DNA from 4 places in the Shewanella sp. SP1S2-4 genome. Region 2 is predicted to be linked to each of the others. Evidence: predicted binding sites of a transcription regulator. Region 2 holds the regulator's gene; each other region holds the start of a gene.
The links. The regulator sigma-54, encoded in region 2, starts transcription at its own class of promoters, with help from an activator protein. The targets are predictions, from matches to a motif close to GTTGGCACGNNNNTNGNNT.
Positions count from the first base shown of each region.

Region 1: the regulator sigma-54 is predicted to act here: its motif matches at 3,465-3,483, upstream of glnA (glutamate--ammonia ligase).
Region 3: the regulator sigma-54 is predicted to act here: its motif matches at 4,990-5,008, upstream of Q4Q52_RS03305 (P-II family nitrogen regulator).
Region 4: the regulator sigma-54 is predicted to act here: its motif matches at 3,325-3,343, upstream of Q4Q52_RS13535 (superinfection exclusion B family protein).

Region 1 is NZ_JAUOET010000009.1:132,367-140,652, reverse strand. It holds gene Q4Q52_RS11045 (hypothetical protein) at 1-589, shown strand, start outside; gene Q4Q52_RS11040 (hypothetical protein) at 771-1,643, shown strand; gene glnA (glutamate--ammonia ligase) at 1,968-3,377, opposite strand; gene typA (translational GTPase TypA) at 4,410-6,221, shown strand; gene Q4Q52_RS11025 (LTA synthase family protein) at 6,805-8,286, opposite strand, start outside.
Region 2 is NZ_JAUOET010000013.1:5,015-13,300, reverse strand. It holds gene mlaF (phospholipid ABC transporter ATP-binding protein MlaF) at 1-695, opposite strand, end outside; gene Q4Q52_RS13010 (KpsF/GutQ family sugar-phosphate isomerase) at 1,339-2,316, shown strand; gene kdsC (3-deoxy-manno-octulosonate-8-phosphatase KdsC) at 2,316-2,867, shown strand; gene lptC (LPS export ABC transporter periplasmic protein LptC) at 2,864-3,424, shown strand; gene lptA (lipopolysaccharide transport periplasmic protein LptA) at 3,411-3,965, shown strand; gene lptB (LPS export ABC transporter ATP-binding protein) at 3,962-4,693, shown strand; gene Q4Q52_RS12985 (RNA polymerase factor sigma-54) at 4,801-6,279, shown strand; gene hpf (ribosome hibernation promoting factor) at 6,308-6,595, shown strand; gene ptsN (PTS IIA-like nitrogen regulatory protein PtsN) at 6,598-7,041, shown strand; gene rapZ (RNase adapter RapZ) at 7,038-7,892, shown strand; gene Q4Q52_RS12965 (HPr family phosphocarrier protein) at 7,879-8,154, shown strand.
Region 3 is NZ_JAUOET010000002.1:249,650-257,935, reverse strand. It holds gene aroG (3-deoxy-7-phosphoheptulonate synthase AroG) at 35-1,090, opposite strand; gene Q4Q52_RS03320 (hypothetical protein) at 1,464-2,657, opposite strand; gene Q4Q52_RS03315 (hypothetical protein) at 2,785-3,123, opposite strand; gene Q4Q52_RS03310 (ammonium transporter) at 3,343-4,593, opposite strand; gene Q4Q52_RS03305 (P-II family nitrogen regulator) at 4,604-4,942, opposite strand; gene Q4Q52_RS03300 (hydrolase) at 5,286-5,828, shown strand; gene Q4Q52_RS03295 (putative porin) at 5,910-6,662, opposite strand; gene nrfA (ammonia-forming nitrite reductase cytochrome c552 subunit) at 6,920-8,286, opposite strand, start outside.
Region 4 is NZ_JAUOET010000013.1:106,495-111,358, reverse strand. It holds tRNA gene Q4Q52_RS13550 (tRNA-Leu) at 107-193, opposite strand; gene Q4Q52_RS13545 (bacteriohemerythrin) at 494-2,083, opposite strand; gene Q4Q52_RS13540 (DUF3149 domain-containing protein) at 2,398-2,529, shown strand; gene Q4Q52_RS13535 (superinfection exclusion B family protein) at 2,672-3,283, opposite strand; gene Q4Q52_RS13530 (ATP-binding protein) at 3,452-4,864, shown strand, end outside.

The DNA of each region.
Region 1 (8,286 bases), on a different contig from region 2:
GTCTGACCAATGGTATGGTTTTATTTTCATGGCATTGATTTTTGTGCCATTTATCCGCTATCTCTGGTTGGCCGACAAACAGTACCATTATCGACTCACCACCGAGGGGTTAGTTATCACCTATCATGACGTTATTCCGGATGCCGCCTACGCGGTAGTGCGGGGGCTGGCTTGGTTTGGGGTAGTGGTTTGCATCGTCGGTGTGGCCTTTTTAGGCCCAGCCGCCTTGGTCGGTGCAGGAAGTTTTGCCGTGATGGCATTTTTCTTTACTGGTTTTAAAAATGTAGAAACCACCTCAATAAGTGCTATCAAGCGTGGACATCCCCACATGATAAAAGTGACCCACAAGAGGCCATATATATCCTGTGATACAGACAGGTTTTATTTCGGATATTATTCAAATCTCGACTGTTATTGTCATCCCGAAGATATGCATAAAGTGTTGTCGCTACTGATGAAGCAATTACCGGGGTCGGAACTCTTTTTATTGAAAAATGAACGAATAGTTGGCCTCTCTAAAGTTGGCACCCGTGATGGCGAACCAGTCCAATTGTCAGATTTTGCCCCTGAGAATCCCCTGCCCAGTTAACGTTTTTCCTCGCGCCTATTATTGGCGCGAGATTCGGTGTCATCAGTGGCAGCTTTGCCACCAAGATGCTAACAGTCCTTAAGCGGCAAGATCGTCAAGGGCGAGAAAACATTAAGTACGAGCTGTGTGGGTAGGTTAACGATGACCGTGCAGTCCGTAGGCACAGCAAAGGAATAGCTATATGAATAAGAGAGCAGCGCCGCAGCAGTTGGCGTCGACAGAGCAAGAGACAGAACTGTTGGACGACAGTCGATATGAAGACCTGCCGCGCAGTGAGTTCCTGCAATTACCCCAAGAGGAGCAAAGCCGGCTCAATAAGCTACGTCAGCAGCGGGTGCGTGAGGCGCCCACGCTTTATGAGTGGGATATTCGGGTGGCGACTGTCTATGGTCTATTTTGGTTAACCTTCCTGATCCCGTGTGGTTGCTTAGCACTTATAGGGTGCTATCTGCTATCTGGCGATACTAGCTTGGGTATCGGGTTAATCATCATGGCTTTAATTATGTGCTTATCTGCTCGTTACCTCTGGTTTGCAGACAAACAGTACCATTATCGGCTCACCACCGAGGGTTTAGTTACTACCTATCATGACGCGATTCCGGATGCAGCCTACGCGGTAGTGCGGGGGCTGGCTTGGTTTGGGGTGGTGGTTTGTATTGTCGGAGTGGCTTTTTTAGGCCCAGCAGCGCTGATTGGTGCAGGCGGAATGGCTCTGGGGGCATTTTTCTTCACCGGTTTTAAAAATGTAGAGACAACTTACGAGAGCCCTATAAAAAATGGGCATCGTCATTTGATTAAGGTAACGCGGAATCGTCCATTTATTGCCTGCCAATCGGATGTACGAACAATGGGCTTACGCGCAAGTATTCGTCTTCATTGCCCATTGGATAAGATGCACACTATCTTGTCATTGCTGATGACGCAGTTACCTGATTCTGAAATCCGTGTATTTAAAAATGAGCGCGTGTTAGATGGCGTACCATTTGCGTCATTTGAGTCAGGCGAACCTGCCCAACTGGCAGATTTTGCCCCTGACAATAACCTGCCTAGTTGAATAAAGCGTGGACACTTAACAATAATGGCGCGGTAGTTAACTTCCGACTATATAGGTGGTTTTTCTGCTGCATCCTCGTTTAGTTTAGATCGGTTTTTAACCATCTATCTCTACTATTGCTGTTGCCGCGGTGTCTGGGTGCCTTCTCTGAATGATAAAAGAGTGGTTGGCGATGATGCCTATTTAGAGAGCAACGCGATGATTGAATCAGAATAAAAGTTGTATATACCTTCAAAATACAAAAAGCCCCGATAGCGTTGCTATCGAGGCTTTTATATTTCTGTATCAATTACATAAAGCGAGCCGGTTGTATAGCGCTAGCCATTACAGGCTGTAGTACATTTCAAACTCAAGTGGGTGAGTTGTACGCGCTACACGCTCAGCTTCAGCTGTTTTCAGTACGATATAAGATTGGATGAAATCTTCACTGAACACGCCGCCTTTTGTCAGGAACTCATGGTCAGCTTGCAGATTTTCAAGGGCGTTTTCTAATGACGTTGCCACTTGTGGGATTTCAGCCGCTTCTTCTGGAGGCAGATCGTACAGATCTTTGTCCATCGCCTCACCTGGGTGGATCTTGTTTTGGATACCGTCAAGACCCGCCATCAGCAGCGCTGCGAAACCTAAGTATGGGTTGGCATGTGGATCAGGGAAACGTGCTTCGATACGACGGCCTTTAGGGCTTGGTACCACTGGAATACGGATTGATGCAGAGCGGTTACGGGCAGAGTAGGCCAACATAACAGGTGCTTCAAAGTGTGGCACTAAACGCTTGTAAGAGTTAGTGCTTGGGTTAGTGAAAGCGTTCAGCGCGCGAGCGTGCTTGATGATACCACCTATGTAGTACAGCGCCGTTTCACTTAAACCTGCGTATTTGTCGCCAGCGAACAAGTTAACACCGTCTTTCGCCAGAGATTGGTGAACGTGCATGCCGCTACCATTGTCACCAACGATAGGTTTAGGCATGAAAGTCGCCGTCTTGCCGTAAGCGTGAGCCATGTTGTGCACTACGTACTTCAGAATTTGGATTTCATCCGCTTTCTTAGTCAAGGTGTTGAAGCGAGTGGCTATTTCGTTTTGACCTGCAGTCGCCACTTCGTGGTGATGCGCTTCAACCACTTGACCCATTTCTTCAAGCACTAAACACATAGCGCTACGTAGATCTTGTGATGAGTCAACCGGTGCAACTGGGAAGTAACCGCCTTTAACAAATGGACGGTGACCTGTGTTGCCGCCTTCGTAGCTAGTGCCTGAGTTCCATGCCGCTTCTTTAGCGTCGATCTTAACGAAACAACCAGACATGTCAGTACCGAAACGGACATCGTCAAATAGGAAGAATTCTGGTTCTGGGCCAATCAAAACAGTATCAGCGATACCAGTAGAGATTAGGTAAGCTTCTGCTTTTTTAGCAATTGAACGTGGGTCACGATCGTACCCTGTCATTGTACCGGGTTCAAGAATGTCACAACGGATCAGCGCTGTGGTTTCTTCGGTGAAAGGATCCAGTACGAATGTCGTTGGATCTGGCATCAGTACCATGTCTGATTCGTTAATGCCCTTCCAACCTGCGATAGAAGAACCGTCAAACATTTTGCCGTCTTCGAAGAAATCAGCATCTACCTGATGAGAAGGAATAGATACGTGCTGTTCTTTACCTTTAGTGTCGGTAAAACGTAAATCAACGAACTTAACTTCTAATTCTTCAAGTTGCTTTAAAACTGATTCAACTGACATTCTCAAGCCTCCGGTAGGGTAAAGGGATGCCCCTTCTATAATCTTTTAACTCAAGTGATTTATCTTGAGCCAAACTTACGAGCTATAAAGCGATATCCATGCCAATAATTTAAACTACTGATTAACATGGTTTAAAATCTTTACTGCACTTAATTGGATTCACGTTTGCACCACTTTGGTGCTATTGACTGAGGCATTTTGGTGCATTCATCCATTTTGGTGCGCACTGAATTGATTCATGCAAAGCTAAGTTTCAAAGCATAAGGCTCAAAGCACTAGTATGCATCGCTTATGTGGCAGTGAGATGGCAATCGCGCCTTGGCTCACAGGGACTACATAAGGATAGCGGCACTGAATCCAGTAACTATTTCAGCACTATTCTGGACTTTTTCTCTGGGCGATTTCACTGCCGCATAGTTGTCATAAAACCACGCTAGTCTGTCCAACTATGCCATGCATTCTCAATTCAATAGTGGTTTATTATCATATTATTAGGAAAGGGTTCGTTCTCATGTACGAAATGTCTTTGCTGTTCACAGGCCAAATGAAATCAGTGATGCGTAATAAAGGTATAGCGTGACAATGAAGTGAGTCTTAAAGACATTCAGTTTTCGCGGTCATAAACGCCAATATGAATGCTCAGTTAAATGTACGCTAGAATTTATTGCTGTTTCTCGGTGAGATGATTTCATCGCGGTGACATCAATTTTAATTGATGTTTAAATCAGCAGAAATGGTTTGCGTCTAGAGTATGAAAAATAGCAAATTCAGCTGCTTAACTCGGATTTTTCCTACGAATATGGCAATTGAACAGTGCTTTAACTGTGGCGGTAGAGGATTTCACTCAATGGAATATTGGCAGGAATTACCCAAGGATTGGCGGATTGTTTTATAAGTGTTCAAAAATAATCCTGTGCGCCAAGGCCGCTCTGGAGTAGAATGGCACGCTTTTTATTGTGGCGGATCGAGCTAGATCGCCATAACGAATTACTGAAATATCCCTATTTTTGTTTGATGGTAAGAGGTTTATCCGTGCTAGAGAATTTACGTAACATCGCCATTATTGCACACGTTGACCATGGCAAAACGACCCTGGTAGACAAGTTGCTGTCACAGTCAGGCACCCTTGCAACCCGAGGAGAAGCCACTGAGCGGGTGATGGACTCCAACGATCTTGAAAAGGAACGTGGGATCACGATTCTGGCAAAGAATACTGCCATCAAGTGGAACGACTACCGTATTAACATCGTTGATACCCCAGGCCACGCCGATTTCGGTGGTGAGGTTGAGCGTGTTCTGTCTATGGTTGACTCAGTATTATTGCTAGTTGATGCCGTTGACGGTCCAATGCCACAAACTCGCTTCGTAACGAAGAAAGCGTTTGCTCAAGGCTTAAAGCCAATCGTTGTTATCAACAAAATTGACCGTCCAGGTGCACGCCCAGATTGGGTTATCGACCAAGTATTCGACCTGTTCGATAACTTAGGCGCTACTGACGAGCAGTTAGATTTCCCAATCGTTTACGCTTCAGCGTTAAACGGTTTTGCAACTTTAGATCCAGATGTTGCAAGTGAAGACATGACGCCGCTGTTCCAAACTATCGTTGAAAAAGTATCATTCCCTGATGCTGACTCAGAAGGTAGTTTCCAGATGCAAATTTCGCAGCTGGATTACAACTCATACGTGGGTGTTATCGGTATCGGCCGTATCAAGCGTGGTAGCATCAAAACTAACCAACAAGTCACTATTGTTGGTGCTGATGGCAAAACCCGTAACGGTAAAATGGGCCAAGTATTAGGTTACATGGGTCTAGAGCGTACTGAAGTTGAAGTTGCTAACGCAGGCGATATCGTTGCTATCACTGGTTTAGGTGAGTTGAAAATTTCTGACACTGTCTGTGCTGCTGGCGCTGTAGAAGCATTACCGCCATTATCAGTTGATGAACCAACTCTGACCATGACGTTCCAAGTCAACACTTCACCTTTTGCGGGTAAAGAAGGTAAGTATGTGACTTCACGTAATATTCTTGAGCGTTTACAACAAGAATTGGTCCACAACGTGGCACTGCGTGTTGAAGAAACTGAAAGTCCAGATCGCTTCCGCGTATCAGGCCGTGGTGAATTGCATTTATCAATCCTGATTGAAAACATGCGTCGTGAAGGTTATGAGTTAGCTGTATCACGTCCAGAAGTTATTCTGAAAACCATCGACGGTGAATTGTGTGAGCCATTCGAAACGTTAACTGTTGACGTTGAAGAAGAAGATCAAGGCACAGTGATCGAGAAGTTAGGTACCCGTAAAGCTGAAATGAAAGACATGCAGCTTGATGGTAAAGGTCGTGTACGTATCGACTTTATTATCCCAAGCCGCGGTTTAATCGGTTTCCAAACTGAATTCTTAACAGCGACTTCTGGTACAGGTCTAATTTACCACTCGTTCGACCATTACGGTCCACACAAAGGTGGCGATATCGGTCAACGCGCTAACGGCGTATTGATTTCTAACGCGACAGGTAAAGCTCTGACATTCGCACTGTTTGGTCTACAAGACCGCGGCCGTCTCTTTATTGGCCACGCTGCTGAAGTGTACGAAGGCCAAGTTGTTGGTATCCATGCTCGCTCAAACGATCTGACAGTTAACTGTCTGAAAGGTAAGCAGCTGACCAACATGCGTGCTTCAGGTACTGACGAAGCGCAAGTGCTGACTACGCCAATCACAATGACACTTGAGCAAGCGCTTGAGTTCATCGATGATGACGAATTGGTTGAAGTAACACCTAAGAGCATCCGTGTTCGTAAGAGACACTTGACTGAAAACGATCGTAAGCGCTTTAACCGCGGTTAATGCCAGCCTGTTGATTCAGGTGGCACACCCTTAAGGTGAGTCAATCGGTTTAAAAAGCCCTGCATAGGAAACTATGCGGGGCTTTTTGTTGGGGCTGATTTGGTCATGGGTATGCCGGCGATTAATTCAAACTGCTGAATCTTGAGATCTTGTATTACTCCTTATCGATTCTCCATACGCAATTGCGGCAAGATTTTGTAAGGAGAGATCTAACATTTAGTATGGTTCCGCTTAGGTCTTGTGCAAATTCATTGTCGAGTGAACAGCAGGCATTTTTCCCTGTCAGTAACTTCCTAGGTAGCAGATAAAGTTCTTACTAAAGCGACGGCTTAGCCTGCCATCACGGGAGGAATAAATTTTAATATATTCGTCAAAAAGTGAACGGATCAGTTGCTGTCGGTCTGGCTGTATAGGGTTAGCTATAAAACCATTTATCTGATATTCGCATAGGAATAGTATCAGCGATATGATTGAGTGATTTACTAACTGTAATCAATATTCTGGTGTATACATTAAAAGACTGCAGATAGTGATATAAACCATTATCTGCAGTGTGCTTCGTTAGATTGGCAGTGCTTTGATGCTATTTAACCCAAGTATTGTTCAAAACTGCTTGCTGTGAGAGTTGAAATTCAAGCTTTAGCTGTTCTGCATACTTAGGTGCCTGATTCTCAATAAAGTCTACACTTTCATTCTCAGATATGATTTTATCTCCAGCGATTAAAAAACTACCTGAGTTGGTAAATGCGCCAAGCAAGTCGCCTTTTACTACAATACTATAGGGTTTTCTTTCCCTATAAAGAGAGCGACCAACTGATGCAAACTCGTTATTAAATCCGAGCAAATCAAAAGCGGTAGGTAAAATATCTAATTGGCTTGCGAGTATTTTATGTCGTTTAGGGGGAATATTTTGCCCAGGACGATAAATCCATAACGGAATATGGAATGCGCTTTCTAAGCCCGGCGTTTTCGTTTTGAACAAAGTGTGATCTGCCAAAATCATAAAGGTTGTATTTTCGTACCAGTCCTGTTTTGATGCTTCCGCAAAAAATGCTTTAAGAGATTCATCTGTATATCTAACAGTATTCAAAAAATCGGTGAATGTATCTTGTCCATATGGATAAACCTGTAAATGCTTCGGTGTTTCTACATATGGCATATGGGTGGTACCTGTAAACGAAAAACTAATAAATGGCTTAGTTTTTTCGTTTGCTAATTCGAGTGTTTTCATCAACATCTCATAATCCCAACCAAACTGTGCGCCATCAGGATCGGGGTAGTCAGTTCGTGTTATTGGGATATCACTACGTCCAAGATATTGCTGAAAACCAGCATAGTTGGCTATCGAATCTAAACGAATCGAGTCACGTTTTGAGCTTTGCAGCATTTGGGTTTGGTAGCCATGAGCTTGAGCAATATTACCAATTTTTGTAAGGCGTGATAATTCCAGTCCTCCTCCGATATAACCAACACTCTCAAGGGGAGGTATGCCAAACAAGCTCGCTTGAACACCTAAGTTACTGCGTTGAGCAACAGCATAGAAATTATCATAAACCTCAGCTTTTTTTGACAGTTCATCTAAAAATGGCGTGACTTTATAGTCTGAACCCGATAATCCATCTATATAAGCATAGCTTAACGCTTCTACCAAAATGATAACTAAATTTCGGCCATTGGGTGTATTCTCTGAGAATTGGCTTACGTATGGATATTTATATGCTTCATCTTCTGTCTTATTTAGCTGTTGTTTAAGCTCTTCGGAATTAAAGAATTTATAATCAGTACGCTTGAAGTTTTGAGTAGTTCCTTTGCCACCTGTATAAATACCATTTAAAATTAAATTAGCTTGCTGCTCACTTTGGTTTTTATATGCATCGATAATGCCAAGTGGCTTTCCATGCAAGTTTAATCCTCGTAGAAATAATATCAAGATAGGGATCGCAATAACAAAAACGCCAATTTGTGATGCTAGAGTCTTATGGTTTTTATTGTGGTAGAAAAATAGTTGGTATTTTTTCACCAGCAAAATAATTATTATGGCTATAGTAGCAACGCTAAATATCGT
Region 2 (8,286 bases):
AATTCTTCTGGCGTGCCATGGGCGATGACTTTTTTGTCGGCCACCACATACACATAATCGGCAATACCGAGGACTTCATCCACATCGTGGGAGACCACAATGGAGGTCAGATTCAGCGCATCGGATAACTCACGAATAAGCTTCACTAACACGCCCATAGAGATTGGATCTTGGCCGGCAAAAGGCTCATCGTACATCACCATTTCAGGCTCAAGCGCTATGGCTCTGGCCAATGCTGCGCGGCGTTGCATACCACCGGATAACTCACTTGGCATCATCTGGGCGGCGCCACGCAAGCCTACGGCTTCAAGCTTCATCAGCACGATAGTGCGAATAATGTCTTCTGGCAGACCAGAATGTTCGCGCAGCGCAAACGCCACGTTATCGAACACATTAATGTCGGTAAATAGCGCGCCACTTTGAAACAGCATGCTCATCCGCTTACGCAGGCTAAATAATTCATTGCGACTCACGCCATGGATATCGTGGCCATCAAATAGCACTTGTCCGTGGTCAGGCGTTAATTGGCCGCCGATCAACTTTAACAGGGTCGTTTTGCCTATGCCGCTCGGCCCCATGATCGCCGTCACCTTGCCCCTTGGAATGGACAGGCTAATATCTTCATATATCACACGCTGACCGCGGCTAAACCCCAAATTACGGATCTCAACCAACGGAGTTTGTTCTTGAGTCATGCTTGATTCCGACATTTGCAAAGAGGTGATCCTAGTCTTCCTAGACTGACCAATCGAAGAGCCGCAAATTGTACGTAATTGCGCTTTAACCTACAACCGAATCGACACTATCGCCCAGTGATACTTTCAATTTGCCTCATTTACAGCGAAAATGCGCCCTAAGTTTTCACTCTGCATAGGTAAAATGTTACTTAATGTTTTCAACCTAGTTGCATAATTGGCAATATTGGCTAATTCGTTCGCACTTAGCTCGCTCTTCGTCCACTTTTAAGGTGTGATAAGTCGATACACGAGTGTGAAATCGAGGCATCCCGTGCGGTAATCTCCACTGCGATACGGGATAAATCCATTGAAATAAACGACAAAGACGATGATATTGCTCAAGGCCTTCAGTTGCTTAACGGGTTATTGTGCATGCATAGCTGCCGCATCTGAACTTGACGAGTCAGATCAATCACTCTAGCCTGCCGCAATTGTTTTGTTGTTTTAGGAAACTCACCACAACGAGACATAAGCTAAATCGTCTGAAAACAAACTAAAACTTGGCAGAAAGCCTATTACATATCATCTTTATCGCGTACCAAATTGTGCTATTCCAATCCCATCATGGGGCGACAAAGACAATGCAAAAAGAGAGATAGACATGGTAGACAAATCACAACTGCGCCAATGGGGCTGTAAAGTTATCGACATTGAAAAGTCAGCCCTAGACAATCTTTATCAATATGTTGATTCGGCTGAATTTGCAGAAGCTTGCGAGTTGATCCTCAACTGCACAGGCAAAGTGATTGTCATGGGCATGGGCAAGTCGGGCCATATCGGCAATAAGATTTCTGCCACCCTCGCCAGCACAGGAACGCCCGCATTTTTTGTGCATCCGGGTGAAGCCAGCCACGGTGATCTCGGTGTATTAGCCGATAACGATGTGATTTTAGCGATTTCAAATTCCGGTGAGTCGAGCGAAATCCTCACCTTAATGCCCGTCATCCAACGTATGGGGGTACCCGTTATTGCGGTAACAGGTAAACCCGAATCGAACATGGCGCGCTTAGCTAAAGTGCATTTATGTATTGAAGTTCCAGAAGAGGCTTGCCCACTGGGACTCGCTCCAACATCAAGCACCACAGCGACCTTAGTGATGGGCGATGCCATTGCCATTGCGCTGCTACAAGCCAAAGGCTTTACCCGTGATGATTTTGCAATGTCCCATCCTGGCGGTGCTTTAGGACGCAAGTTATTGTTAAAAGTCTGCGATGTGATGCACAGCGGTGATGACTTACCGCTCGTTAACCACGATATTTGCATCACAGAAGCCCTGTACGAAATTTCCAAGAAAGGCTTAGGCATGACGGCGATTATTGATGATCAGCGCAAACTGGTCGGTATCTTCACCGATGGTGATTTACGCCGCGTTATCGATGCCGAAGTGAATCTGCGTACAACGCCCATCGCCGATGTGATGACCCGTAACTGCGTGACCATCACAGACGGTGTGTTGGCCGCCCAAGCGCTGCAAGTGATGGATTCCAAAAACATCAACGGATTAATTGTTATCGATAAAGACCGCCATCCTATCGGCGCTCTTAACATGCTAGACATGGTTAAAGCAGGAGTCATTTAATGCCACAGCAAGGATTTTACGGCCCAATCAGTGATGATGTGTGGCAACGCGCGCAAAAGATTAAACTGTTGATTTGTGACGTCGATGGAGTGTTTTCCGACGGCCGTATCTACTTAAGCAATAGCGGCGAAGAGCTAAAAGCCTTCCACACCCGCGACGGCTATGGTGTGCGCTCACTACTCACCAGCGGTTTTAATCTCGCCGTTATCACTGGACGTCAATCCAAAATCGTTGAAAACCGTATGACAGCCCTTGGGGTTACCCATATTTACCAAGGCGTAGATAATAAGTTCGAGCCCTATGAAGCATTGCTCGCACTCTATGGTGTCACCCCGGAAGAAGTAGCATATATCGGTGATGATATTGTCGATTTACCCGTGATGAATGTCGTCGGTTTAGCGGTCAGTGTGGCCGATGGTCATCCCTATGTGCGTCAGCACGCCCACTTTGTCACTACGCTCAATGGTGGCCACGGTGCACTGCGTGAACTCACAGATCTGTTGCTACTCAGTCAAAATAAATTCACTTCGGCCCATGGAATGAGTATATGAGTCGTGTGACACTCGCGATTATTGCTTTTTTTGGAACTGCATTAGTGCTGTATTGGCAAGTGCAGAACAAGCACAGCGGTGATACCGATAATAGAGTTAAAGATCAAAATACCCCAGATTTCATCATTGAAGATCTGCGCAGTGTTGAGTTCAATGAACAAGGGCTAGTCAATAGCCGTGTGACGGCGAAACACATGGAACATTATGATTCAACGAATCAAACTTACTTTACTCAACCTGTTTATCTTGTTTATCCAGACCAAGGTAAAGCACAATGGCAACTCAGTGCAGATCAGGGCAAGCTAAACAAGGAAACGGGCAAGGTTGTACTCGAAAACAATGTTATTATTGATGCCATTAGCGCAGAAGAACCGATCCAGACCTTGTCCACTAGTTATCTGGAACTCGATCTCAATACTATGATAATGACCTCTGACCGTACCATTTACGTCACAGGGAAAGATTTTAATATTCAAGGCCAAGGCCTTTATGCCGACCTCAACGCGCAAGAAGTGAAATTGACCAGTCAGGTAGTAGGAACATATGAAGCAAAATAACGTATTACTTGCCAGCCTAATGCTAATAATGAGCATGAGCGCCTTTGCTAAAGTCGACGACCTAAAGCAGGAAGTTAAAATCAAAGCAGTGAGCCAAACGGCAGATATCAAGAACAACCAGATCATCTTCTTTGGCCCGGTGGAAGTTACCCAAGGCTCGATAAAAATCCAAGCAAATGAACTGCGTGCATTTTCTGCCGAAGGTGAAAATAGCAAAATTTTAGTGGCCACTGGTAACCCAGCAACTTACAGCCAAGTGTTAGACGATGGTCGTCCAGCCTCGGCGAGCGCGAAAGAAATTCGTTACGATATGGCAAGCCGTACCCTAACACTGAAAGGCCAAGCTTCGTTAGATCAAGCGGGTAGCCAAGTGACGGGTAATGTGATCCGCTATAACATCATCCAGCAAAAATTGATTGCTGAGAGCACAGGTAGTGGTGACGATCGCGTGATCACTATTATTCAGCCTGAAAGCTATCAAGATGATGCCAAACCAGACGCGCCAGCAGATAAACCTGTGAAAAAGCAGGACTCTAAATGACCCAAATCACCCTAAGAGCACAAAATCTGGCGAAGAGTTACAAGAGTCGCCAAGTGGTTAAAGACGTCAGTCTGACGGTAAAAACCGGTCAGGTCGTTGGCCTACTCGGCCCGAACGGCGCGGGTAAAACTACCACCTTTTACATGGTCGTCGGTCTGGTTAAAAGCGATAAAGGCCACATCTTTATCGACGATGATGATTTAACCGCAGATCCTATGCACCTGCGTGCCCGCAAAGGTATAGGTTACTTGCCGCAGGAAGCCAGTATCTTCCGTAAACTGACCGTCCATGACAACATCATGGCCGTGCTGCAAACGCGTAAAGAATTAAAAAAAGAGCAAAGGGAAGAAGAGCTAGAGCATCTGCTCGAAGAGTTCCACATTACCCACATCCGTGACAGCCAAGGCATGTCATTGTCGGGCGGTGAACGTCGCCGTGTCGAAATTGCGCGGGCGTTAGCAGCAAATCCTAAGTTCATTTTGCTCGATGAACCCTTTGCTGGTGTCGATCCGATTTCGGTTATCGACATTAAAAAGATTATCGAACAGCTCAAAAGTCGTGGCCTTGGCGTGTTGATCACAGACCACAATGTCCGTGAGACATTAGATGTGTGTGAACATGCCTATATCGTGAGTCACGGAAACTTGATTGCCGAGGGGACACCCGCAGAGATCTTAGACAATCAGCAAGTTAGGGCTGTGTACTTAGGTGAACAATTCAGGCTATAGTTAATCAAGCGGAGCCAATGCAGGTAATTTATGCCACCATTGGACTCCACTCAAGATGATAACAAGCGACCTCATCCAACAATAATAACGTAGGGATCAGCGGTAACATGAAAGCGTCACTCCAGCTCAAACTGGGTCAACAGTTAACCATGACGCCACAATTACAACAGGCCATACGTCTGTTGCAACTGTCGTCATTAGAACTGCAGCAAGAGATCCAGCAAGCCTTAGATTCTAATCCCCTTCTCGAGCTGGAAGAGGATCAATTCGACGCCACTAAAGCCCCTGTAAACCAAACGCTATCCGATACGGATTTCAGTGAATCGAGCACTCTGCCGCCAGAGAAAGACAGCTCCACCATAGACACGGCAGAGTCCTTAACCAAAGAATCCATGCCCGACGAACTCCCCATGGACACCACCTGGGATGAAGTGTTCACCGCCTCCCCCAATTCTGGCCCCGGTGGCAGTCGTGAAGATGATATGCCCTTCCAAGGTGAGACCAGTGAAGGCTTGTATGAGCACTTAGAATGGCAAAAAAACCTCACGCCGTTTTCTGAAACCGATTTAGCCATTGCCACCGCCATTATTGATGCCATTGACGATCAGGGCTATCTCACCCAAAGCACTGAAGAAATTCTCGAAGCTATGGGCAATCCTGAGGTTGAGCTTGACGAAGTCGAAGCCGTACTCAAGCGCATTCAACACTTTGATCCCATTGGTGTTGCCGCCCGCGATTTAAGCGAGTGCCTGTTGATCCAACTGTCGCATTTCGCCGCTGACACGCCCAACCTAGAAAACGCCCGCATGCTGATCAAAGATCATTTAGATCTGATCGCCGCCCGCGATTTTAGATTGTTGATGCGTAAGACTAAATTAAAAGAGGATGAGTTAAGAGACGGCATAGCGCTTATCCAAACCCTCAATCCCCGCCCAGGTTTATTGATTACGCCCAACGATGACGAATACGTCATCCCAGATGTGTCAGTGTCGAAGAAAAATGGCCGCTGGGTGGTTGAGCTGAATCCTGACTGCATGCCAAAAATCAATGTAAACCAACATTATGCCTCGATGGCGCGCAGCACTAAAAGCCAAGCCGATAGCCAATTTATTCGTGGCCATCTGCAAGAGGCTAAATGGTTTATCAAGAGTTTAGAGAGCCGTAATGATACCTTGTTGAAGGTGGCGAACTGTATCGTCCAATATCAGCAAGGTTTCTTTGAATACGGTGAAGAAGCCATGAAACCTATGGTGCTTAACGATATTGCCGAAGCGGTAGAAATGCATGAGTCGACCATCTCACGGGTGACGACACAGAAATACATGCATACCCCTAAGGGACTTTTTGAACTAAAATACTTCTTCTCTAGCCACGTCGGTACTGACGATGGTGGGGAGTGCTCATCCACAGCAATCAGAGCCTTCATTAAGAAACTGGTTGCAGCGGAAAACCAGAAAAAACCATTGAGCGACAGTAAGATGGCACAACTTCTGGCAGAACAAGGGATCAACGTAGCCCGCAGAACCATTGCGAAGTACCGAGAGGCTATGCTCATTCCGCCTTCTAATCAGCGTAAAAGTTTATAACCTACAGTGGATATCGGAGGACGTTTCTATGCAAATAAACCTGAGTGGACACCATGTCGAAATTACCGAATCGTTACGCGCATATGTAGAAGAAAAGTTTTCAAAACTTGAACGCCATTTCGAACAGATCAATAATGTGCACGTTGTGCTCAATGTCGAGAAAATGCAACAGATTGCCGAAGCGAGAATAAATCTTATCGGTGGTGAAGTTTTTGCTACTTCAGAGCATGCTGACATGTATGCCGCTATAGACGCCCTGATTGACAAGCTTGATCGTCAGGTTATTAAACACAAAGAGAAGTTAACAAAACACTAATAATGGAACTTTGTACCATACTGCGGCCGGAGTGCACTACCTGCGCCACTCCGGGCAGCAAGAAAAAGGTACTGGAACTCATCAGCGACTTAGTCGCTGCCCAGTACCCGACCCTCTCATCTCAAGAGATATTCGAAAGCCTAGTGGCGCGCGAAAAGATGGGGAGCACAGGTATAGGTAACGGCATCGCCATTCCACATGGTCGACTAGCCGATATAGATCAGCCCATTGCCATACTCATTAAGTGTGAAGAGCCGATAGCATTCGATGCTATCGATAAGCAACCTGTTGATATTTTATTTGCACTACTGGTGCCTGCAGACCAATGTCAGCAGCACTTAAGTACCTTGTCTTGCATGGCCGAAAAGCTGAGCGACAAGCAAATATTAAAGCAATTACGCAAGACGCATGATGAAACGGAACTCTATCAGGTAATCACTGGATGAAACTGGTCATAGTGTCGGGCCGCTCAGGCTCAGGCAAATCTGTCGCCCTAAGGGTACTCGAAGATCTCGGCTATTATTGTGTCGATAACCTTCCCTTGCCCTTAATCGGCACTTTGCTTGAGCAACTCAAAGGCAGTAACGATCTCGTCGCCATCAGTGTCGACGTGCGTAACATGCCTGAGCAGGATAAAGTCTTAGTGAAGCAACTCGCGAGCCTGCCTCCTGATACTGAGTTAACCAGCTTCTTCCTCAATTCCAGCGATAAAATTCTGCTCAAGCGTTACAGCGAAACCCGCCGTTTGCACCCTTTGTCGAAGAGCCAAGTCTCTTTGCAAGAAGCAATAAAACTGGAAGGGAAACTGCTCGAGCCTATGTCAAAACTGGTCGATCACTACATAGATACGTCGAACCTGAATATCTATGATTTAAGCGATCAAGTGAGACAAATTCTGCTCGGCAGTGTCGATAAAGAATTAGTGATCAACTTTGAGTCCTTTGGCTTTAAGCACGGTATGCCCACCGAAGCCGACTTTATGTTTGATGTGCGCTTCCTGCCTAACCCACACTGGGAACTGGCGCTGCGTCCATTGACTGGCTTAGATGAGCCCGTAGCTGAGTTCTTAAATCGCCAACCACTGGTCAATAAGTTCATCTGGCAAATCGAGAATTTGCTGGAAACTTGGCTGCCGCATCTCGAACGCAACAATCGCAGTTATTTGACTGTGGCCATTGGCTGCACGGGTGGGCAACACAGATCGGTTTACGTCGCTGAGCAATTGGCTAAACGCTTTAGTAACGGTAAACATAAGGTTTATGCCCGCCATCGAGAGCTGAATAATGCCAAAGCTTGAACGTCAGATCACCATCTGTAACAAACTGGGATTACATGCCCGTGCCGCCACAAAGCTCGTGGTACTGGCATCCGAGTTTGATGCAAGCATCACCTTGATACAAGGCGATAAACAGGCATCCGCCGCCAGCGTGCTCGGCTTACTGATGCTTGAAACTGGCATGGGTAAAACCATTAAGCTTATCGCCGAAGGCCCAGATGCAGAGCCCGCTCTGGATGCCATTTGTGCCTTAATCGACGCTAAGTTTGACGAAGCCTGTTAGTTTCATTTCATACTCAGTGTTCCACACAGGCACTCAGATCAGTACACATCACACTTAGCACTGCTTATTTGTGCAGTTCACATCTCGTTTCAAAAGCTTGGCGACATATTTGTCGCTCGACGGCACGAACCA
Region 3 (8,286 bases), on a different contig from region 2:
TATAGTTGCGGTTTATGTTCGCACGTACAGATAATTAAACCTGACGGCGTTCGATAATACTCTGATTCAAAATGGCCAACAGGCGCTCGGTATCATCCCAACCGATACATGCATCGGTAATACTCTGACCATAACACAGCTCTTGGCCTTCAATTAAATCCTGACGACCTTCCACTAAATGGCTTTCGACCATAACGCCAAAAATAGCAGTATTCCCCGTCGCCACTTGACCTGCCACATCCTCAGCCACCACTAATTGACGTTGGTACTCTTTACTACTATTGGCATGGCTAAAGTCGATCATAATGTTGTCAGCAAGCTGAGCTTTTAATAACTGCTGGCTAATTTCAGCGACATGCGGCGCACTGTAATTAGGCTCACGGCCGCCACGTAAAATAATGTGGCAATCAGGATTCCCTTTGGTCGAAACGATCGCCGAATGGCCTAACTTAGTCACAGACAAAAAATGGTGCGGTGCATTGGCAGCACCTATCGCATCGATAGCGACTTTAATGGTGCCATCGGTCCCATTTTTAAAACCGACCGGACAAGAAAGACCAGAGGCTAGCTCTCTGTGCACTTGTGACTCAGTTGTTCGGGCGCCAATGGCTCCCCAGCACATTAAATCTGCCATATATTGCGGGGTGATCATGTCAAGAAACTCACCCGCGGTTGGCATACCGCTGTCGTTCAAGTCCACTAACAACTTACGCGCAGTACGTAAACCATCATTGAGTTTAAAGCTGTTATCCATGTAAGGATCGTTAATCAGCCCCTTCCAACCTACTGTGGTTCTTGGCTTTTCAAAATACACTCGCATCACGATTTCGAGTTGATCTTTATACTGCTCACGCAGCGTAACCAGACGCTGACCATATTCCAACGCCGCTTTGGGATCGTGGATAGAACAAGGTCCAATTACCACTAACAGGCGATCATCAGACTTAGCCAGAATATTGTGGATACTATTTCGCGCATTAAACACAGTCGCAGAGGCTTTTTCGGAAGCAGGAAATCGTTCTAGAATCGCGATAGGAGGAAGTAACTCTTTTACTTCTTTAATGCGAACGTCATCATTTTGGTAATACATAATTTTACTGCTCCAACTCTGGTGTTTTAGGCTATTTCTATCGCTGCGATAAGGGATCTCAACTGCAATACTGAGTTCAATTTATCGAGTCTCAAGCGCCAATGCAACCAAGTTGTCTCCATTTCAAAAAATCAAATATAACTTATTGTTTTAATATATTTTAAAAAAATCAAAATTCAAATATGCTGACTAACTCACAGCCTTAATGAACAAAATCGAATATGGCGGATAAAAAGCAAGCGGGGAATGCTTGCGGCAAGTGCGAGTGAGCTATCCATGCCTGTCAGCTAAGGTATTAACGACTAAACGCTTGAATGAGTGCAATTGATCCAGCTCTCTACGCAAGAGAACTGGATGCTAGAGCAGGCCAATACTAATGGTGCAGCATGACTTGTAACTTGTTTTGATAGCGATGACGCTCTGAATCATCACGGCTCAAAGCCAGCGCTTTTTCCATATTCAGTTTGGCACGCTTTTCATCCCCCAGCGCCCAATAGGTTTTTGATAAACCGAAGAAGAATTCATGCCGATAATCAGCTTTGGCCAACGCCCTTTGATACCATGCTAAAGCCTCGTCGTATTGATGTTCATCGAAGGCTTGCTGCGCCATATCATAGTAATAATAAGGATTACGTATCCTTGCTAATTCAAGCACTTTATTGATTTCAGCCCATTCATCAAGCCGGCCCTGATCCCCTAAAATCAAAGCTAAGTTATAAAGCGTGGTTAAATTTTTCGCTTCAAACTTAAGGGCATAGCGATACACCTGTTCGGCCCGTTTCTCATCCCCTTTATGCCGATAAATAATGGCGAGCGTATTGAGTGAGGGGACAAACTGACCGACATTTAAACCCGCTTTGATGAGGGCATAGGCCCTATCTAAATCGCCATTCACTAAAGATTCTGCCGCCATGTTATTGTAAAACATGCTGATCAAGGTTTGCTTATTCACTCGGGTCTTACCATACCCTCGTAGGGCGCGCTCAGGCATAAAGTCCACTAAGATTGCCGAAGATGACACATAGACTGAATGTAAATTCTCGGGCGGAAGTAAGCGTAAGTTCACATGACCATTGATTAAATAGAAATCACCTTGCTTGTCCCATACGGGTTCAATGGCGATATCTTGATACTCAGCGCCCACATTCAATATGTCCGCCAGCGCAGAAGTCATTACCACTAAGGACATGCAATTCCCTGCCCTTTGGGCGTAGGTTTCACGGGCAATTTGGGTCAGGTTATCTTGGTAGCGAAAATCAATTTTAGCACTATTGGTTTGGCTGGCATTGATATAACTGGCTAACCATTCGTTGGCTAACATGGCGTTATTATGGGAAAAAGTATATTTGTCATAGCTACGCTTTACATCTGTTACCACCTCAGGCGGCAGATAAAAAATATCCGCAACGGAAGGAATATCGGCGACAGGGGTAAACAATGAATCGGCAAGTAGCGACTTAAGATCCGACGGTTCAGGCGCGATGGTCGTCGAGCTACAGGCAACCAACTGACTGAGTACAGTGCCCATTATGGCACTCAGGTATACGGCTCGGAATAGTTTTGACATATGTCCTCCCACACCATTAGCTCCTATTTGAGCTTATTACAAATGGCGAAAAAGACGACATAAAATGGTTACAAAAAATGACAATCGCTATCGTTAAAAAATAACTATAAGTGATTTAACACGTTAGTTACTGCGAAGGTTGATCAACCTCTATGTATAGCTCACGCTGCTGGTAATGGTATGGCCGATAGTTATGCTCCCCACAGGTAAAATAGCGATAGGGCTTCATCACAGTAATACAACCTAAGGGTAAAGCCTGCAGAATTTGGATCTGCTGTTGACGACGAAGCGACTCCTGCCACTCAAAATCCTTGAGCACTTGATCACGCACAGCAAAGGCATCGACAGGCTCACTCGAGCGGTTAACTATGATTTCCCCTGCAAAGGCAGATACTGATATCAAGCCAGCAATAACGATAAGGCTGAGTCGCGTAAATTGACCGACAGCTGTGGCATTTAAGCTCATAGTTCACTCCTTTATTCGTGCAGTAAATGGTGCAGGTAAATAGTGTAGGTAAATCATGCTGTAAGGTAATGCACGGCAGCCTGCTTAAGCCCCACTCTAAACCGCCTTGAGCTTAACCCATGACCAAGCCCCATAAAAAAGCAGAGCCTAAGCTCTGCTTTACTATCCCTCGATCCACGCTAGGCATCAAGTTGAATCACCATTCATTCGCCAGTTTACTTAACCAGCATTTTTAACCGTAACAAACTCTGGGTAAGCATCGATACCACAATCAGACGCATCCATACCATTGTATTCTTCTTCCTCAGTCACACGGATCCCCATGGTTTTCTTAATCGCATACCAAACCACAAAGGATGAACAGAATACCCAAGTAAAGATGAAGGCTGCACCGGTCAACTGCCCAGTAATAGTCGCATCAGCGTTGGATAATGGCACACACATTAACCCAAGAAAACCCGCCACGCCGTGTACTGAAATCGCGCCCACTGGATCGTCGATCTTAATGCGATCTAAGCCTACAATAGAGAACACCACTAAACCACCAGCAACCACACCAATCACGCCCGCCATTAACAGTGAAGGTGATAGCGGATCTGCCGTAATCGCCACTAAGCCCGCTAGGATCCCGTTGAGGATCATAGTTAAATCCGCTTTACCCCAAATCATCTTACACACGATAAGCGCAGAGATAGCACCAAATGCAGCCGCAGTATTAGTATTTACGAACACTTTTGCCACTGAGCTCGCATTCGCCGCATCCGACACCATTAATTGCGAGCCACCGTTGAAGCCAAACCAGCCCATCCACAGAATAAACATACCTAAGGTTGCCATCGGCAAATTAGAGCCTGGGATAGGATTCACTTGACCGTTAGGGCCATATTTACCCTTACGTGCACCAAGCAATAATACCCCCGCAATCGCTGCAGTCGCACCAGTCATGTGCACAATACCGCTACCGGCAAAGTCCACAAAGCCCAGTTTTGCGATAAAACCTTGGCCCCAAGTCCAATACCCTTCTACTGGATAGATAACTGCAGTCATTACCACAGAGAAGAATAGGAAAGCCCATAACTTCATCCGTTCCGCCACGGCGCCAGAGACAATTGACATCGCCGTTGCCACAAACACCACTTGGAAGAAAAAGTCAGATTCTAATGCATGGCTCGCATCCGATGATTGAGAACCGATTAAGGTACCAATCGATGGTAGCCAGCCTCCTTCAGTGTTATCGACATACATAATGTTGTAGCCAACCAATAGGTACATCACACAGGCAATCGCGTACAAAACCACGTTCTTAGTTAAAATTTCAGTGGTGTTTTTAGAGCGAACTAAGCCCGCTTCTAACATGGCAAATCCCGCTGCCATCCACATTACCAAAGCACCTGAGATCAAAAAGTAAAAGGTATCGAGTGCAAAGCGTAGTTCAGTGACTGTGCCACCTAGTTTTGTTAATTCTTCCATTATCAGCCCCTTATAGCGCTTCTGTATCGAGTTCACCCGTACGGATACGGATAGCATGTTCTAAGTCGACGACGAAGATCTTACCGTCGCCAATTTTCCCCGTATGAGCCGCCGTGGTGATGGCCTCAATCAACATGTCGAGATTTTCAGCCTTAGTGGCAATTTCTAGTTTTACTTTTGGCAAAAAATCCACCTGATACTCGGCGCCACGATACAGCTCTGTGTGCCCTTTTTGACGGCCAAAACCTTTAACTTCGGTCACCGTCATGCCTTCAATACCTATTCCGGCGATAGCTTCACGGACATCATCCAACTTAAATGGCTTGATGATAGCGCTGACTAGTTTCATCCTGACCTCCAAAAAAACGCGATTGTTATTAATTTGTATCAAAGGTAATTCAATCATTAGGCCAACAATTTAAATTACTGATTATTTTAAACTTTAACTAAACAAGGTTATTTTTAAAGGTTAAAAATGCACCATGATCGAGCACAAACAAGTGCAACGCACTCTTTTAGTGAGCAGTTTAAGTGCAACAGCTATTCGACCTTAGGCCTATTGGTAACAAGGTTAAATTGGGGTCTACTGGGGAAGCGTAAATCGAGATGAAATCTGAGCATCACAGCACAAGCTCTTAGACAAAAGCGAAGATCATCACTAAGACAATCATCAAGCGCAGAAGGAAGGCCCGATGTTAAAACCCGAAGAATGTGTTCTCGTTATCGTCGATGTGCAGGGAAAACTTGCACAAATCATGGATAACAGTGACAAGCTGCACCAACAACTACAGACCTTAATCCAAGGTGCACAATTATTTGAAATACCCATACTATGGTTAGAACAGCTACCCGATAAGCTCGGAGCAACCAGTCCTGAGCTTCAAACCTTGCTAGAGAAAACCGGCTCCCCCATTGCCAAGCAACATTTTAGCGGTTGGCACTGTGAAGAGTTTGCGCAGGCACTCACTAAGACAAATCGTAAACACGTCATACTGGCGGGCATTGAAACCCATGTGTGTGTTTACCAAACCTGTTGTGACCTTATCGAACAACAATATTCGGTGCATTTAGTCGCAGATGGCGTATCGTCACGCAGTGCTGAGAATAAACAACTTGGGATCCAAATGATGACGGCCAGAGGCGCCCTATTAACTAACGTGGAATCGCTATTATTTGAATTACAACATCAAGCCCAAGGCGAGCGGTTTAGGGCGTTATTAAAACTGATAAAATAGTCTTAAATTTATTCAGGGTAAAATAATAAAGGTCACATTAACTTGTGACCTTTATATTAAAACATCGTTACAATTATTAAATTAGAAACGACCAGTCAGACCTAAACCAATAAATACACCATCAGCATCGGAATCTAATTCTCTAGCTAACTCAAAGTTTGCAGAGAAGCTATCAGATAGACGTAACCAATAAGCGGTTTTTAATACGAAAGTATCATCATGACCATCATCAGTATAACCTAGACCAACAGACCATGATTTAGTCACATACCAATCAGCACCTAAATTGAATGTGTCGTCAGAATCTTGATGTGTCCAGTTTGCGCTCAAATCAACACCAGTGGTTGATTGCAGTGCAATAAAGCTACGCACTTTTAAACCGTATGATTCTTCGATGCTATCGCTGCCATCGTTATAGAAAGCAGATACTGCAGAGCTATCGTTGAAGTAATAACCGACTTCTGCACCGTAAGTGTTCCAGTCAAAACTGCCGATTTCAGAACGTTGATAGTTAGCAGCAATAAACCATTTAGAAGCAAATACATAAGTGCCATCAACACCAATGGTATCTAAATCTGATTCATCATAATTGCTGTAATTAACACCAACATTAGACGTTTGAGCTAAAAATCCATTAAGCGCATAAGGACCTTTAGTTTGGTCAACTGGGCTAATGTAGTAACGATAATTCGCGTTCCACAGACCATCGCTGAACTCTTCAGAATTTGCGCTATATTTTAGGCCTGCTTCATGCTGAAATGAGTTATCTTGTGCAGCAGCGGCATTAACACTTACGAAACCTAATAATATTGCTAGCGCGGTAATTTTTTTCATCAAAGTATTCCCTTATATGATTATAAGCTAGGAGTAAAAGATGAAGATAACGAAGAAACAATCTCAGCATTGCTTATTCCATTATCATTAATATCCATTTAAATTTTTTATTTAAACGAACCTGCTCTCCTAGCGGCGCACACCTTAATGTAAAAAATATATAATTGAAATAAAAATTTAATATTTATCCTGTATTAAAGGATATAAAAAAGCTCCTTATATAGGAGCTTTTTATTACTTTGAAGTCTACTTAAGTATTATTTATAAGTGGCTTCGCGCTTTTTCGCTTCTTCATCCCACTTAGGTAACATGTCTTTCTTAAATGCTTCTTTCTCAGCATTCATTTTTTCCATGTCCATACCTAAAGCGGCTTGTGCCTTAGCTTTAGTCGAAATATCAGGGATAGCGACAGGATCTGTGATGCCTTTTTTCGCCAACAGTTGCGCTAATTTAACCCGCGCATCAGCCGCTTTATCTACCGCTGTACCTAAAATACGTAAAACTTCTTCAGGAGCGTGAGCAGCAGCGCCGTGTGAAGCAATCGCATAGTCCCAACGCCATTGTGAATGACGGATATCGGTTAGAATAGGCTTCATTTCCGCTTCAGTTGCACCCGCTTTCCAAGCGGCTGCGGCTTCAAAGTGCGCTTTCACCAGTTGTGCTTCGGCGCGGCCTTTAAGCTCTTTTACTTTCGCTTTACGTTCGTTGGTCAAGCCGACTAAAAACTCTTTACTTTGGCTGTGGCACGTCGCGCAGGTTTCTTCAAAACGATCAAATGGGTTACCCACTTTATGATCTGTGTACTTACGGCCTTTGTCGTTAGTCACTTTTGGCATGTGACAATCAACACAGCTCACATCGTTCTTACCATGAACACCGAGTTTCCAAGTTTCATAACCAGGGTGCTGCGCTTTTAACATAGGGGTTTTAGACAGCGCATGCGTCCAGTCGGAGAACTCAATACCGTCGTAATAGGTTTCCATTTGCTCAACGGTTGTGCCCATATCCCAAGGGAATTTAACGAAACCTTTTCTGCCTTCTTTTTTCTCGAAATAGTATTCAACGTGACACTGACCACAGACCATTGATTGCTTGTCTTTTTTAGACGCTTTGGCAAAAGGTGTGCCTAATGCTTCCATACCACGTTCAGCAAAGGGGCGAGAGATACGCAGTTTTGGCGTGCCTTTTTCATGGCAGTCACCGCAGCCTATGGTGTTCACCACTTCTGGGCCGCCTTTTGCCCATTTGCCTTTGAAGTAACCATCTTCGCCTTGTTCTTCAATCAAACGCGGCACATCTGGGCTCTTACAACTCCAACAAGCCATAGGCATTGGGCCATCTTCCGCGTTGGTAGGTGCGCCAGTACGCAGAGTGTTACGCACATCCGTAATGGCATACATGTGGCCACGTGGTGCGTTGTAATCTTTCGCAAAACCATAACCTGCCCACAGCACGACTAAGCTCGGGTCCGAGGCTAACACATCGGTATTCTCAGTGCTTTTATCTGTGTCATGCCAGCTAGCGTATTGATTAGCAAATTTGTCTTTATAAACTTCGTTGCGAGGCTCAGTTTTATCACTCGCCATTGCGCCCGCCGCCATGAAGCTGGCGGCAACCAGTGCAC
Region 4 (4,864 bases), 100 kb from region 2:
TAAAGCTGGATTAAAAGTTTAAAGACAAAGGAAATGACTAAGGAGGTAAATCGATTAAGTACTTATTTTAGATACAAAAAAACCGACGCTAAGGTCGGCTTTGAAGTGGTACCAGTGGCCAGACTCGAACTGGCACGCTTTTAAGGGCGCGGGATTTTGAATCCCGTGTGTCTACCGATTTCACCACACTGGCATTATCTTCAATCTCAAAAACTTTGCAAATCTTTGCAAGGATTTTGCGCGTTAATTCTTTTGAATTAACTTTTTACATCATCAGCTTAGTGAAAATTAAGCTGTAAACACTGTGACTTTTGAATCCCCTGTGTCTACCGATTTCACCACACTGGCATATCAAATATGCACTTAGAAGCAATCAAACAACTGGCTGTCTCTAAGTGCTGGGAATTATACCTTTGCCCATGACAATGGCAAGTCTTTTGCCGCGACTTTAATACAAATTGCATTTAACCGCTCAAAAATCATGCTCTTGGGGTTATTCTGCACCATGGGATAACAAAAAGGCGGTATATTCTTTATCACTTTTTTGGATATGGTTAACCAGCCAAGCCTTCAAGAAAGTCATTAATTCGTCGGCAACATCTTCCCCTTTTACAACCCGCTTTTGAAAATCAAGTACTTGCCCGACTAACTTGCCGTGCTTTTCCTTATGACTGTCGGTTTGTGGGTAACCAAAGCGGGCAAAGAGCTCTTCTTCATAGGCAAAGTGATTGGCGGTGTAATCCACCAGCCCTTGCACGATACGTTTGATGGCTTCGAGTCCATACTCTTCGTTTAATGTGCGATGCAGTTCATTGATCAGCGACACTAATCGTTGATGTTGACGATTGATCTCTGGCATCCCTATGTCTAATTCAGGTCCCCATTTCACAAACAGTTTATTTTGTGCCTGAGTCGAATTAAAGAAAGCCGCATTCACATGGAATCGGTGCAGCAAGGAGCCGATTTCCTGCGACATGTTATACACTTTCAAGCTCGATAAGTTAGTGTTGTTGGTGTGAGATGCATTACTCAGCGCGAGTTCTGCCATCACAGTAATATTTTTATTAATCTCTTCAGCAACAGTGTGTTGTTGCCCCGATGCCGTGGCGATTTGATGGGACATATCGGTAATGGTCTCCACCTGCGTGACAATTTGTCCGAGCGCGCTGTGGGCTTGATTCACCATCTCAGCGGTTTCGTCGGCAATGACCACGTTTTTCAACATGACTTCAACGCCATGTTGTGCGCCTTTTTGTAAGGCAGCGATTTGTTGTTGGATTTCCACCGTGGCTTCGGATGTCCGCTTAGCGAGATTACGCACTTCATCGGCGACAACGGCAAAGCCGCGACCATGCTCGCCGGCTCTCGCACTTTCAATGGCGGCGTTTAAGGCGAGTAAGTTGGTTTGCTCAGCCACCTGCGAAATGGTTTCGATAATGCTACTGATATTGTTGCTGTCGGCGGCCAAGTGTTCAATCACGGTTCGAGTGTCATGGATCTGTGCTGACATAGCACCAATTTTAGTCACTATGCCATTCATGATTTGGTCGCCATGCTTGGCAGAACTTTGGGCAATATCGGCGGCCTTGGCCGCACTGACTGCATTCTGCGATACCGCTTGCACGCTTGAAACCATTTGCGTCATCGCACTGGCGGCCAGTTCCGTTTGATGCTCTTGCTCTAACACGCCTTGTTTGGCCTGCTCACTGATGACCTTGATATCTGAGGCGACTTTTTTCATCCCCTCGCAGGTATCAGACAAAGATAAAATCGTGCGGCTGACATCCTCGCCCATGCGGTTGATGCTATGCACGACCTTAATGAACACGCCCGCATCTTTCTCCTCTAATTGATAGCTTAAATCCCCCTCACCTAAATGATGGGCGGCGCGCTCAAGCTGCCTTAAATTGCGAATTAATTTATTGATGTTGAAAATTAAAATGCCGGCGAGCGCGCTTAAACACAGGATGGCGACAAAGTGCCCTGTGGCAACTAAACAATAGAGTGGATAAATCAGCAACAGCAGTGGCGCAAAGATAGAATTATATCCCATTGAATCCTTACTACTTTTATTAGAATCCATTTTTTACTCCTTTAAAAAACTGATATTGCCGCATTCATATTAAACAAGGGCGAATAGATGGAATGCACGTTAACTAAATAAATAACGAACTCATTGAGTAGGTTAATCCTAGACGCTAACAGAAGATGAAACAAAGCCAAATTATTTGAACTCATCACTGTTAAGCATAGCCTTAAACTTGACCAAGATCACAGAGTTAACTAAGAGTTATCGCTTTGTATTCCTATGTCGATTTTTTATTGATCGAGATCAGTATTTTGGCTATCGAATACCGCTAATTTAGAGAGGACTTCACAGGAAAGAGGATTTCAGTCATGGCATTTTGGTTAGATCTAATGTTTGGTAACCCCATAGGCTTACTTTCAATGATCGTTATCTTTAGCACAATAGGGATAGTGTCCTATATCACTTGGATGTTCATTGTGAAGTCGGCACCGAAACAATAGTTTTTGCTCCAGTTGTTCTTCATGTTCTTGTATAAATGCAAAATCTAGGGGGTATTTATCACCCCCATTTTTTGTTGTCTCGCTTTTCAGAATACTGCAACTCATCTAAAGCCAGCACTCATCCGAGCGAGACTAAACACGCCTATGCAGCGTGTTTTCTGTTTTGTACCAGACCATTTAAAAATTGCGGACGCGCTTTAATCAACGACTGCATCTCTTCTTGGCTCGGCTCACCCGCAGGTAAACGCAGCACATCGCGGTTGAGGTACATGCGAGCCTTCATAGCAATCTTATAATCGGCTGTCGGTCCCTGAATCGCATAATGGCGCTCGTTACCTAGCTTTTCTAAGATACAGGCATTCAATAAACTTTTTACGGCAGGCTCATTTTGCGGCAGAGTCAAAATCGTGGCGCCCTGAAGAAAAAACTCTCTGACTAACGCTCGCTCAGCGGGATCAAGCAAGTTCACTTTAGCTTCAATCGTCTCAATAACGCGCTTATCACTTAAATGACGAATTGATTCATCTAAGCCTAAGTTAATCAGCTGACTCAAAAAATAGGCGATAGAGATGATTAGACCTAATCCAACAAAATGAGCATGTTCGGGCACAAATTTATCGAGCGCCAGCACTGCCAACGCATTAGGAGGAATAAGGAGTAAGACAGTACAACTCACCATTAGCCACAGCATGACTCTAAACATCATTTTCTTCGGGCTAAAAAACTTAACTGAATCCAGCTTGAGTTTAAACATAGTGCTATCCCAGTGACAAAAAATTGAACTTATTGGCTACAAAGCAAATTTAATGCCACAAATGAAGACTTATTTCATTGATTTTATCTGCGAGAAAATGCACTTTCTGGATCTGTAGGTCTATGCTTATAAGCATCTCAAGCCGCTATTGCATAAAGAAAATTTAAGATGCTGACATTCTTTAGCCAACTTATCAAAAGTCCCATAGGCAGGCACCTGACCTTGTCTATTGTACTTTTTAGCTCTGTTATCACCTTAATCACCACTGCGTATCAATTGATCAGTGATTATCGCAATGACGTTGTGCGTATCGACAGAGTGTTTTCCAATATGGAAAAAGTGAATTTAGATGTGCTCGCCGCCAGTATTTGGGTGATTGACGAGCGGCTGATTAACACTCAGCTCAATGGCTTAATTCAGCTGCCCGATATTAACTACATTTCGATTAAAGATGACAGCGGCCAAGCATGGAATGCAGGCGAGCAAAAACAAGAACACTCCTTAGATAAAACCTTCCCGCTAGTTTATAAATCCCCGACCGAGAGCATTAATGTCGGCACACTTGAAATACAAGTCGATGTCGATGCCATCTATCAGCGCTTATATGATAAAGCCATTATCATTCTGCTCTCTAATGGAATAAAGACCTTCTTAGTTGCTGGATTTATTCTGTTTTTAGTATGGTTCAATATCACCAAGCACTTAGATAAACTCAGTCAATACTGCAAAGATATCGACCTAGATCAAGAATACGAGCCGCTGCAATTTGCCCGCCAAGAAAAAATTGATGAGTTTAAACAAGTCGCCGACTCCATCAACAGCATGCAAGTACAACTGAGAAGCTCCTTTGGCGCCTTAAAGAAATCTAAGGCTGAACTGCAAACGGCCCTAGAAGACAGAGAGCGGCTACTCAAGCTCGAACGTAGCTATAAAGAAGAACTCGCCAGACAAGTCAAAGAAAGGACCATAGAACTAGAACAATCCCTTAGCGCACTAAAACGGGCGCAACAAGTGTTAGTTGAGCAAGAAAAAATGGCGGCCTTGGGAGGACTCGTGTCAGGCGTAGCCCACGAGATCAACACACCGATTGGCATTTGTTTGACGGCGGCGAGTGCACAGCTGAGCCATATTGAAGAACTGATCGATCTGATCCACAGCGATCAAGCCACCTTAGACGAAATCAATGAGATCCTTAATGAGTATCAAGAAAGCTGTGAACTCATAGTCCGCAATATCACCAAAGCCAGTAGTTTGATCCAAAAATTTAAGACGATCGCCATCGATCGCAGTCATGAAGAACACCAACCTTGTAACTTAAGTCAGCAACTCCACGAGATTTTGGAGTCAACATTGATTATGCATCCGCATGTCAACGCCGTTACTGAAATCAGCGTAGAACCCACACTCAATATTCAAACCAATATCAGCTTATTGAATCAGATTGTTAGCAATATTCTGTCGAACGCCTTTACCCATGCTTTCCAAGGACGCGAAGATAATCTTATCCACATCAGCGCCACAGTGGATGAAGAGTCGATTCTAATTAGCATCCAAAATAATGGTTTAGAAATTCCAGCCGAT